DNA from 2 places in the Streptomyces sp. NPDC055632 genome. Region 2 is predicted to be linked to the other one. Evidence: riboswitches for the same ligand, from Rfam matches in the RefSeq annotation. Region 2 holds a riboswitch; the other holds the start of a gene.
The links. A riboswitch is a leader RNA that binds a small molecule or an ion and turns the genes downstream of it on or off. The one in region 2 is predicted to bind ZMP and ZTP.

Region 1 (4,370 bases), on a different contig from region 2:
GTCCCTCTCCAGGTCGGGGACGCTCTTCCCGGTGAGGGTGGAGAGGATGCCGAGGAGGTTGGAGACGCCGGCCTTGTTCTCCGGGTCGAAGCGGATCACCGTGTCGGTGTCGGTGACGGCGCTCTTGACCTTCTTCGCGGTGACCTTCGGGTCGTCCAGGAGGTTGATGAGGCCCTTCGGCGTGGAGGCCGACTTGCTCATCTTGATCGACGGGTCCTGGAGGTCGTAGATCTTCCCCGTCTCCTTCAGGATGTGCGGCGAGGGGATCGTGAAGGTCTCGCCGAAGCGCCCGTTGAACCGCTCCGCGAGGTCGCGGGTCAGCTCGATGTGCTGGCGCTGGTCCTCGCCGACCGGGACCTCGTTCGCCTGGTAGAGCAGGATGTCCGCGACCTGGAGGATCGGGTACGTGAAGAGGCCGACGGTGGCGCGGTCGGCGCCCTGCTTGGCGGACTTGTCCTTGAACTGGGTCATGCGGGAGGCCTCGCCGAAGCCGGTGAGGCAGTTCATGACCCAGCCGAGCTGGGCGTGCTCGGGGACGTGGCTCTGGACGAAGAGGGTGCAGCGCTCCGGGTCGAGGCCGGCGGCGAGCAGCTGGGCGGCGGCGAGCCGGGTGTTGGCGCGCAGCTCGGCCGGGTCCTGCGGGACCGTGATCGCGTGCAGGTCCACGACCATGTAGAAGGCGTCGTGCGTCTCCTGGAGGGCGACCCACTGGCGGACGGCGCCGAGGTAGTTGCCGAGGTGGAACGAGCCGGCGGTGGGCTGGATTCCGGAGAGCACACGGGGACTGTCAAAGGCCATGCACATCATTCTCTCAGGTGCGGGACCGGTCCCCGCCCGACCGATGCGTCAGGCGCCGCCCGGCCGGTGGGACGGGTCCCACCCGGCCGGTGGGGCGGGCCCCTTCCGGCCGGTGCGACGGGTCGTCCGCGGCCGGTGCGGCGGTTCTCCTCCGGCCGGTGTGTCGGGTCCCGCCGGCCGGTGTGTCCGGGGTACGCGCGGGGGCGCGGCTCCGGTCGCGATGGCCGTGGTCCGTGGCGGATGAGACCAGGAACACAGTGCGCGCGACGGTCCGCGCCCCCTCTCCGGCGGTCGCCGGATCAGCCGGATCAGACGGGCAGGCCCGGGGCCGGGAAGGCGGCCATCAGGTCGGCGACCTCGGCGCGGATCGCGGCGAGGGCGTCCTCGTCGCCCCGCCCGGCGGCCGTGACGCCCCGGTCGATCCAGTCCGCGACCGACGCCATGTGCCCGGTGCCGAGGCCGCGGGAGGTGAGGGCGGGAGTGCCGATGCGGATGCCGGAGGGGTCGAAGGGCTTCCGGGGGTCGAAGGGGACGGTGTTGTGGTTGACGACGATGCCGGCCCGGTCGAGGGCCTTGGCGGCGATCTTGCCGGGGACCTGCCGGGAGGTGAGGTCCATGAGGATCAGGTGGTTGTCGGTGCCGCCGGAGACCAGGTCGAGGCCGCGGGCGAGGAGCGCCTCGGCGAGGGCCTTCGCGTTGGCGACGACGGCGTGGGCGTAGGTGCGGAAGGACGGCTGGGCGGCCTCGCGCAGGGCGACGGCGATGGCGGCGGTGGTCTGGTTGTGCGGGCCGCCCTGGAGGCCGGGGAAGACGGCCCGGTCGAGGGCCCTGGCGTGCTCCTCGCGGGCCATGAGCATGGCGCCGCGCGGGCCGCGCAGGGTCTTGTGGGTGGTCGTGGAGATCACGTCCACGTGGCCGGCCGGGGAGGGGTGGGCGCCGCCCGCGATCAGGCCCGCGATGTGGGCGACGTCGGCGACGAGGACGGCGCCGGCCTCGCGGGCGATCTCGCCGAAGGCGGCGAAGTCGATGGTGCGGGGCAGGGCGGTGCCGCCGCAGAAGATGACCTTCGGACGCTCCTTGAGGGCGAGTTCGCGGACCTCGTCGAGGTCGACGCGGCCGGTGTCCGCGCGCACGCCGTACTGGACGCCCCGGAACCACGAGCCGGTGGCGGAGACGCCCCAGCCGTGGGTGAGGTGGCCGCCCATGGGCAGGGCCATGCCCATGACGGTGTCGCCGGGCTCGGCGAAGGCGAGGTAGACGGCGAGGTTGGCCGGGGAGCCGGAGTAGGGCTGGACGTTGGCGTGGTCGACGCCGAAGAGGGCCTTGGCGCGCTCGACGGCGAGGGTCTCGACCTGGTCGATGTTCTGCTGGCCCTCGTAGTAGCGGCGGCCGGGGTAGCCCTCGCTGTACTTGTTCTGGAGGACGGTGCCGGAGGCTTCGAGGACGGCGGCGGAGACGTAGTTCTCGCTGGGGATGAGGCGCAGGGTGTCGGCCTGGAGCCGCTCCTCGGCGCCGACGAGGGCGGCGAGTTCGGGGTCGGCGGCGGCGAGGGCGGGGTGGGCGGCGGTCCCGACGGTGGTGGTCGTTCCAACGGCGGCGGTGGTGGTCACGGTGGTGTCCTCCGGGCGTGGGCGGGGTCCCGGGGCACTGCGTGAGGCGCGGCGCCACGCGGGACTTCGGTCCCGGGACGCCCAGGCGGGCGGCGCCTCGTGTGGTCTGCCGCGCACGGCTCCCCCGGGGTCGCTTCCCCGTACGCCAGTCGCCGTGCGTGCCGTCAGCGTAGCGGCCCGGCCGTGTCGGAGGTTTCCCCGTCCGGTATGCGAGCGACGATAGGAAAAGGGGGCACATCCACCCCGGGCCGCAGGACGAACGGAGATCCCGTGTCGAGGACAGAAGACGCGATCGCTTCCGCGGAGGCGCACAGCGCCCACAACTACCACCCCCTTCCGGTCGTCGTCGCCTCGGCGGACGGCGCCTGGATGACCGACGTCGAGGGGCGCCGGTACCTCGATCTGCTCGCCGGGTACTCGGCGCTCAACTTCGGGCACGGCAACCGGCGTCTGATCGACGCGGCGAAGGCGCAGCTGGAGCGGGTGACGCTGACCTCGCGGGCCTTCCACCACGACCGGTTCGCCGACTTCTGCACGCGGCTCGCGGAGCTGTGCGGCAAGGAGGCGGTGCTGCCGATGAACACGGGGGCGGAGGCGGTGGAGACGGCCGTCAAGACGGCCCGGAAGTGGGGGTACGAGGTGAAGGGCGTGCCGGACGGGCACGCGAAGATCGTGGTGGCGGCGAACAACTTCCACGGCCGGACGACGACGGTCGTGAGCTTCTCCACGGACCACGAGGCGCGGGACCGCTTCGGGCCGTACACGCCGGGGTTCGAGATCGTGCCGTACGGGGACCTGACGGCCCTGGAGGCGGCGGTCACGGAGAACACGGTGGCGGTGCTCCTGGAGCCGATCCAGGGCGAGGCGGGGGTCCTGGTGCCGCCGGCCGGCTATCTGCCGGGGGTGCGGGAGCTGACCCGGCGGCGGAACGTGCTGTTCGTGGCGGACGAGATCCAGTCGGGGCTCGGGCGCACGGGGAGGACGTTCGCGTGCGACCACGAGGGCGTGGTGCCGGACGTGTACCTGCTGGGGAAGGCGCTGGGCGGCGGGGTGGTGCCGGTGTCGGCGGTGGTGGCCGACCGGGACGTGCTCGGGGTCTTCCGGCCGGGCGAGCACGGGTCGACCTTCGGCGGGAACCCGCTGGCCTGCGCGGTGGCCCTGGAGGTGATCGCGATGCTGCGGACGGGCGAGTACCAGGAGCGGGCGGCGGAGCTGGGCGACCACCTCCACGCGGAGCTGGGGCTCCTGGTGGGCGGCGGCGCGGTGGAGGCGGTGCGGGGGCGCGGGCTGTGGGCGGGCGTGGACATCGCCCCGTCGAAGGGCACGGGCCGGGAGATCTCGGAGCGGCTGCTCGACCGGGGGGTCCTGGTGAAGGACACCCACGGCTCGACGATCCGCATCGCCCCGCCGCTGGTCATCTCGAAGGAGGACCTGGACTGGGGTCTCGAGCAGTTGCGGGGGGTGCTGGCGGACTGAGGGCGGCCGCCCGGTGCCGGGGCGGGACGGCGAGGCGTGCACGGAGGCGCCGCGCCCCGGTGGGCGGTCTCCGCAAACCGCCCACGGAGCTTTCCTACCATCGGTAGCATGGGCAGCATGAGTGGTAGCAAGAAGTACTCGATCAGTCTGCCCGAGGAGCTCGCCGAGACCGTGCGCGCCCAGGTCGGACCGGGCGGCTTCTCCGCGTACGTCGCTGAGGCTCTGGAACAGCGCCTGGCGATGGAGCGGCTGCGTGAGATCGTCACCGACTTCGAGACCGATCACGATCCGCTGACCCGCGCCGAGGTCGAGGCCGCCCGGTCCGTCCTGCGCCACGACGCGGCCCAGGACGGACCGGCGGGCGGGGTCGCCGCCTGATGCCCGGCACCCTGCTCCTGGACAGCGAGGGCCTTTCGAAGCTGTACCTCAAGGACCGGACGGTCCTCGCCTTCGTCCAGGCCGCCACGGAGGAGGGCGTGCGCGTCG
Region 2 (4,370 bases):
GGCCGCTGGTGGCCGTACCTCAAGTCGGTGGGCCGCTGGGTTCCGGCGGGTCCGCCGGACCGGGACCCGGCGGCGGCCCTGGCGACGGCCTCGGCAGCGGGCGCGGTCTGAGGCGGGCACCGTTTCAGGCGGGCGCGGTCTGAGGCGGTGGGCGGGCGGCATCCGCGCCGGCGCGCTACCTGAGCCGGTGGCTGATCGTGCCGCCGGCGGCGGAGGAGGAGGCGACCAGGCTGCAGGCGGCGGTGTCCGAGCCGAGGAGGTGGCTCGTCCGGTACGGGTACTGGACGAAGGTCGTCCAGCGCGTGCCGAGCGGCTGTCGGGCGGCCTTGCGGCGCAGCGGCTCGCGGCAGAGTTCCGTGGCCGCCTCGCGCACCGCCCGGTCCGTGGCGTAGCGGCCGGTCAGCCGGGGGCGGGAGACGAGTTCGGCGGAGTGCGGCGTGTCGCAGGGGCGCCGGACGACGGTGCCCGGAGCGTCGCGGTCGATGTCGAAGCAGTCGCCCACGCGCAGTGCCTCGAAGGAGACGGGCCGCCCGGAGCGCCGTTCGCCCTTCGGGGTGCGGGAGGGGGTCGGGGCGGTGCTCGCGGAGGGGGTGCTCCCGGTCCGGGACGGCACGGGTGACGCGTCCGTGCGCGGGGTCCGGTCTCCGGGCTCCGTACGGGTCGGCGTGCCGCCCCGCGTGGCCGCGGTCGTCGGCGCGCCGTCCCGTGTCGTGCCGGGTTCCGGCGTGTCGGTGCTCCCGGCGCCGGACGCGCCCGGCGACGGGCTGCCGGTCGCGGGAGGGGCGGTGTCCGTGCCGGTGTCCTCGGTGACGACGGGGGACGGCGCGCTCATCGGGTTCCCGTCGTCCTCCCCGCCCCGGACGGACAGGAAGGCGGTCGCCACCACGGCGGCCGCGAGCAGCGGCACGAGCGGTGTGCCGAACCAGCGGGCGCGGCGCGCCGCCGGCCGGTGGTCGCGGCCCCGGCGTTCCCCGTCGGCCGGGCGTCGTCCGTACAGCATCGTGACGACCGCCGAACGCGCGCCCTGCCGCCTTCCCGTCATGGCCGTCCTACAGTCCCAGCTGGCGCTCGGCGCCCTCGACCGTCTGGGCGAGGAGCACGGCGATGGTCATGGGGCCGACACCGCCGGGGACCGGGGTGATGAGGGAGGCGCGCTCGGCGGCCGACGCGAAGTCGACGTCGCCGATGTTGCCCGGGTTGTAGCCGGCGTCGACGACGACGGCGCCGGGCTTGATGTCCTCGCCCTTGATGAAGTTCGGCCTGCCGACGGCGGCGACGAGGACGTCGGCCTCGCGGACGACCGAGGAGAGCTCCCGGGTGCGGGAGTGGCAGTAGGTGACGGTGGCGTCGCGGCCGAGGAGGAGCAGGCCGGCCGGCTTGCCGAGGATGGCGCTGCGGCCCACCACGACGGCCCGCTTGCCGCTCAGTTCGACGTCGTACGCGTCGAGGAGGCGCATGATGCCGCCGGGGGTGCAGGAGACGAAGCCGGGGAGGCCGAAGCCCATGGCGGCGAAGGAGGCCGTGGTCACGCCGTCGACGTCCTTCTCCGGGGCGATGGCCTCGAAGGCGGCGCGCTCGTCGATGTGGGGGCCGACCGGGTGCTGGAGGAGGATGCCGTGGACCTCGGGGTCCAGGGAGAGGGCGGTGATCGCGGCGACGAGTTCCTCGGTCGTCGTGGTGGCGGGCAGCTCGACGTGCCTGGAGCGGATCCCGGCCTTCGCGCAACGGTTCTGCTTCATCTTCACGTACGTCACGGAGGCGGGGTCCTCGCCGACCAGGACGGTCGCGAGACAGGGGGTGACGCCGGTGCGGCGGGTGACCTCGGCGGCGCGGGCGGCGGTCTCCTCGACCGTGCGGCGGGCGAGGGCCGTACCGTCCATGAGGGCGGCGGTGCTGGTGGACATGGCAACTCCTGGGCGTCGTCTCTGACCGGTGGTTCGCCCAGGCGCACGGCATTCGGCACGGCCGCGCCGGTGGGCGCTCCGCCGGGCCGCTCCACGGTGGTGATCCACCTCAAGCGCCAGTCACGGCCCGGGCCCCACTCTACGTGAGGGGCCGGGGGCGAGTCTCGGACAGGTCCGGGTCGGGCTCCGGGGGCGGTGGCCGCTCGCGCGGGACGAATCGTCCCTGACCGTCCCGGGCCCCACCGCGACCGGCCGCCGGTCGGGTCCCGGCCGTTCGGATCCGGATTCGATCCCCTTGTTATTCCTGGCAGTTAGTGATCAATTCAAGTACTCTTCGATCGCGCCGGGGGGCGTCGGTGGCACCCGGGCCCAATGCCCAGGGGGTGCACGTGTTCCACGCCGCAGTGCTCGACCTTCCGTTCCCGCCGCACAGCCATCCGGACCGGGAGCCCGCCGCCCGGCTCCACCGGGAGTGGCTGCGGCGTCACGAAGGGCTCGCCGGGGCCGTCGACCGGGCGGTGTACGAACGGTGGGAGGTGCCCCGGCTCGCGGCGTTCACCAGTCCCGACTGCGCCACCGGCGACCTCGCCCTCGCCGCGGACCTGCTCGGTTTCTACTTCCTCTTCGACGACGGTTTCGACACCGGTCTCGGCCGGGCCCCCGCGCGGGTGGCGGAGGTCTGCACCCGATTGACGGCCCTCCTGCACGGGGACGGCCCCGAGCCCGGCGCCCGCACCCCCGTCGAGCGGGCCTTCGCCGACCTCTGGGAGCGCAGTGCGCGCGGCATGTCCGCCCGGTGGCGGGCCAGGAGCGCCTACAACTGGGAGTGGTACTTCGCCTGCCATCCGGCGGAGGCCGCCGGCCGGCTCTCCGGGCGGCTCCCGGACCGGGAGGGCTATCTGGCGCTCCGCCGGGGCACGGCCGCCATGGAGACGCTCTTCGACATGGTCGAGCGGCTCAACCGGTTCGAGGTGCCGCAGGAGGTGCTGCACCATCCGACCTTCCGCCTGATGCGCCAACTGGCGGCCGACATACCGTCGTTCACCAATGACGTGCACTCGTACGCGCAGGAGCTCGCCCGGGGTGACGTCGCCAACATGGTGATGATCGTCCGCGAGGAGATCGGCGGCACTCCCGAGGAGGCGGCCGCCCAGGTGATGCGAGAGGCCCAGGCGATGGTCGACCGCTTCGTGGAGCTGTCCGCCCGGGTCCCCGGGATCTGCGATCTCCTCGGTCTCTCCCCGGCCGGGAACGAGGCCGCCCGCCGGTACGTCGACGGCCTCTCCTCCTGGATCGCCGGCTATCACCGCTGGGAGGTCGACACCGGCCGCTACGGCAACTGAGAACGCCCCGCACGCGTATGCGTGCGGGGCGTCCGGATCACGGCCGGCGGATCAGACGTCGCGCCACTTCGCCTGGCCGAAGGAGAAGATCCCGAAGAGGACGAGTCCGACGGCCACGGCGACCAGCAGCCACGGTCCGGCGGGGGTCTGCGCGAACGAGCGGATCGCGTCGTCCATGCCCTTGGCCTCGTTCGGGTCGAACTCGATCGCCGCCTTCAGGCCGAAGAAACCGATGGCCGCGAAGACGAGCCCGCGTCCGACGCCTCCGACGATGCCGGTCACGTCCATGAAGCGCCGCTCCTTCTCGGACATCGTGGCCCACTTCAGGCGCTTGCGGTACTTCCGCATCACGGCCCGGCCGCCCATCCACAGCCCCGCGCCCAGGAAGCCCACCGCCGCCGCGCCGACCAGCCACTGTCCCGCCGGCAGGTCGAGGAGACGTCCGGTGATGTCGTGGCTCTGCCGGTCGGTCGAGCCGGCGCCACTGTCCCGGTTGCCCGTCGCGAAGGACAGGACGAAGAAGGCCGAGACGGCGTAGAAGACGAACCGGGCGGCGGACACGGCCCGCTTGGCCGGCTTGTCGCCCTTCGGACCGGCGCTGCCGAACAGGGCCTCCGAGAGCCGCCACAGCGCCATCCCGACGAGTCCGATGCCGAGGGCCCAGAGCATCACCGCTCCGAACGGCGTCTCGGCGACCTGCGCGAGGGCTCCTCCCTTGTCGGCCTGTTCGCCCGTGCCCGTCAGCCCGATGCGTACGGCCAGGACTCCTATGAGCAGATACAGAACTCCACGGGCGACGAAGCCCGCCCGGGCACCCGCCCTTACCACGTCCCCACGGGCCGCTCTTCTCGCGACGGCCGTGGTCGACCCCCCTGCGCTCATGCCCCTTCACCCCTTCCCGGATCGGAATGACCGGGTGCCCCGTCTTCTCCGTTCGAACCCTCGCGGGACGTTCGAACACCGACCGGCGCGCCGCGCGGGCCGGCGCGGACCACCGTTTGCGCCGCTCCGGCGCCCGGCGGAGACTGGGCGGGATCAGGGGGCGATCCGGAGAGGGCCTGGACGACATGGGCGCATACGCTGACCTTCCCGGGGTCAGGACCTGGTACGAGACCGAGGGCGA

Region 1: another riboswitch for ZMP and ZTP. It lies ahead of ACWGSR_RS06095 (serine hydroxymethyltransferase); the one in region 2 lies ahead of ACWGSR_RS17725 (bifunctional 5,10-methylenetetrahydrofolate dehydrogenase/5,10-methenyltetrahydrofolate cyclohydrolase).

Annotation. Positions count from the first base shown of each region.
Region 1 covers NZ_JBSHHY010000003.1:188,585-192,954, reverse strand. Annotated here, with positions in the region: gene trpS (tryptophan--tRNA ligase) at 1-798, opposite strand, end outside; gene ACWGSR_RS06095 (serine hydroxymethyltransferase) at 1,107-2,408, opposite strand; ZMP/ZTP riboswitch at 2,481-2,571, opposite strand; gene rocD (ornithine--oxo-acid transaminase) at 2,679-3,884, shown strand; gene ACWGSR_RS06085 (hypothetical protein) at 4,002-4,262, shown strand; gene ACWGSR_RS06080 (PIN domain-containing protein) at 4,262-4,370, shown strand, end outside.
Region 2 covers NZ_JBSHHY010000012.1:69,888-74,257, forward strand. Annotated here, with positions in the region: gene ACWGSR_RS17715 (SWIM zinc finger family protein) at 1-111, shown strand, start outside; gene ACWGSR_RS17720 (hypothetical protein) at 176-1,042, opposite strand; gene ACWGSR_RS17725 (bifunctional 5,10-methylenetetrahydrofolate dehydrogenase/5,10-methenyltetrahydrofolate cyclohydrolase) at 1,050-1,904, opposite strand; ZMP/ZTP riboswitch at 1,933-2,038, opposite strand; gene ACWGSR_RS17730 (terpene synthase family protein) at 2,294-3,247, shown strand; gene ACWGSR_RS17735 (DUF1206 domain-containing protein) at 3,299-4,129, opposite strand; gene ACWGSR_RS17740 (alpha/beta fold hydrolase) at 4,315-4,370, shown strand, end outside.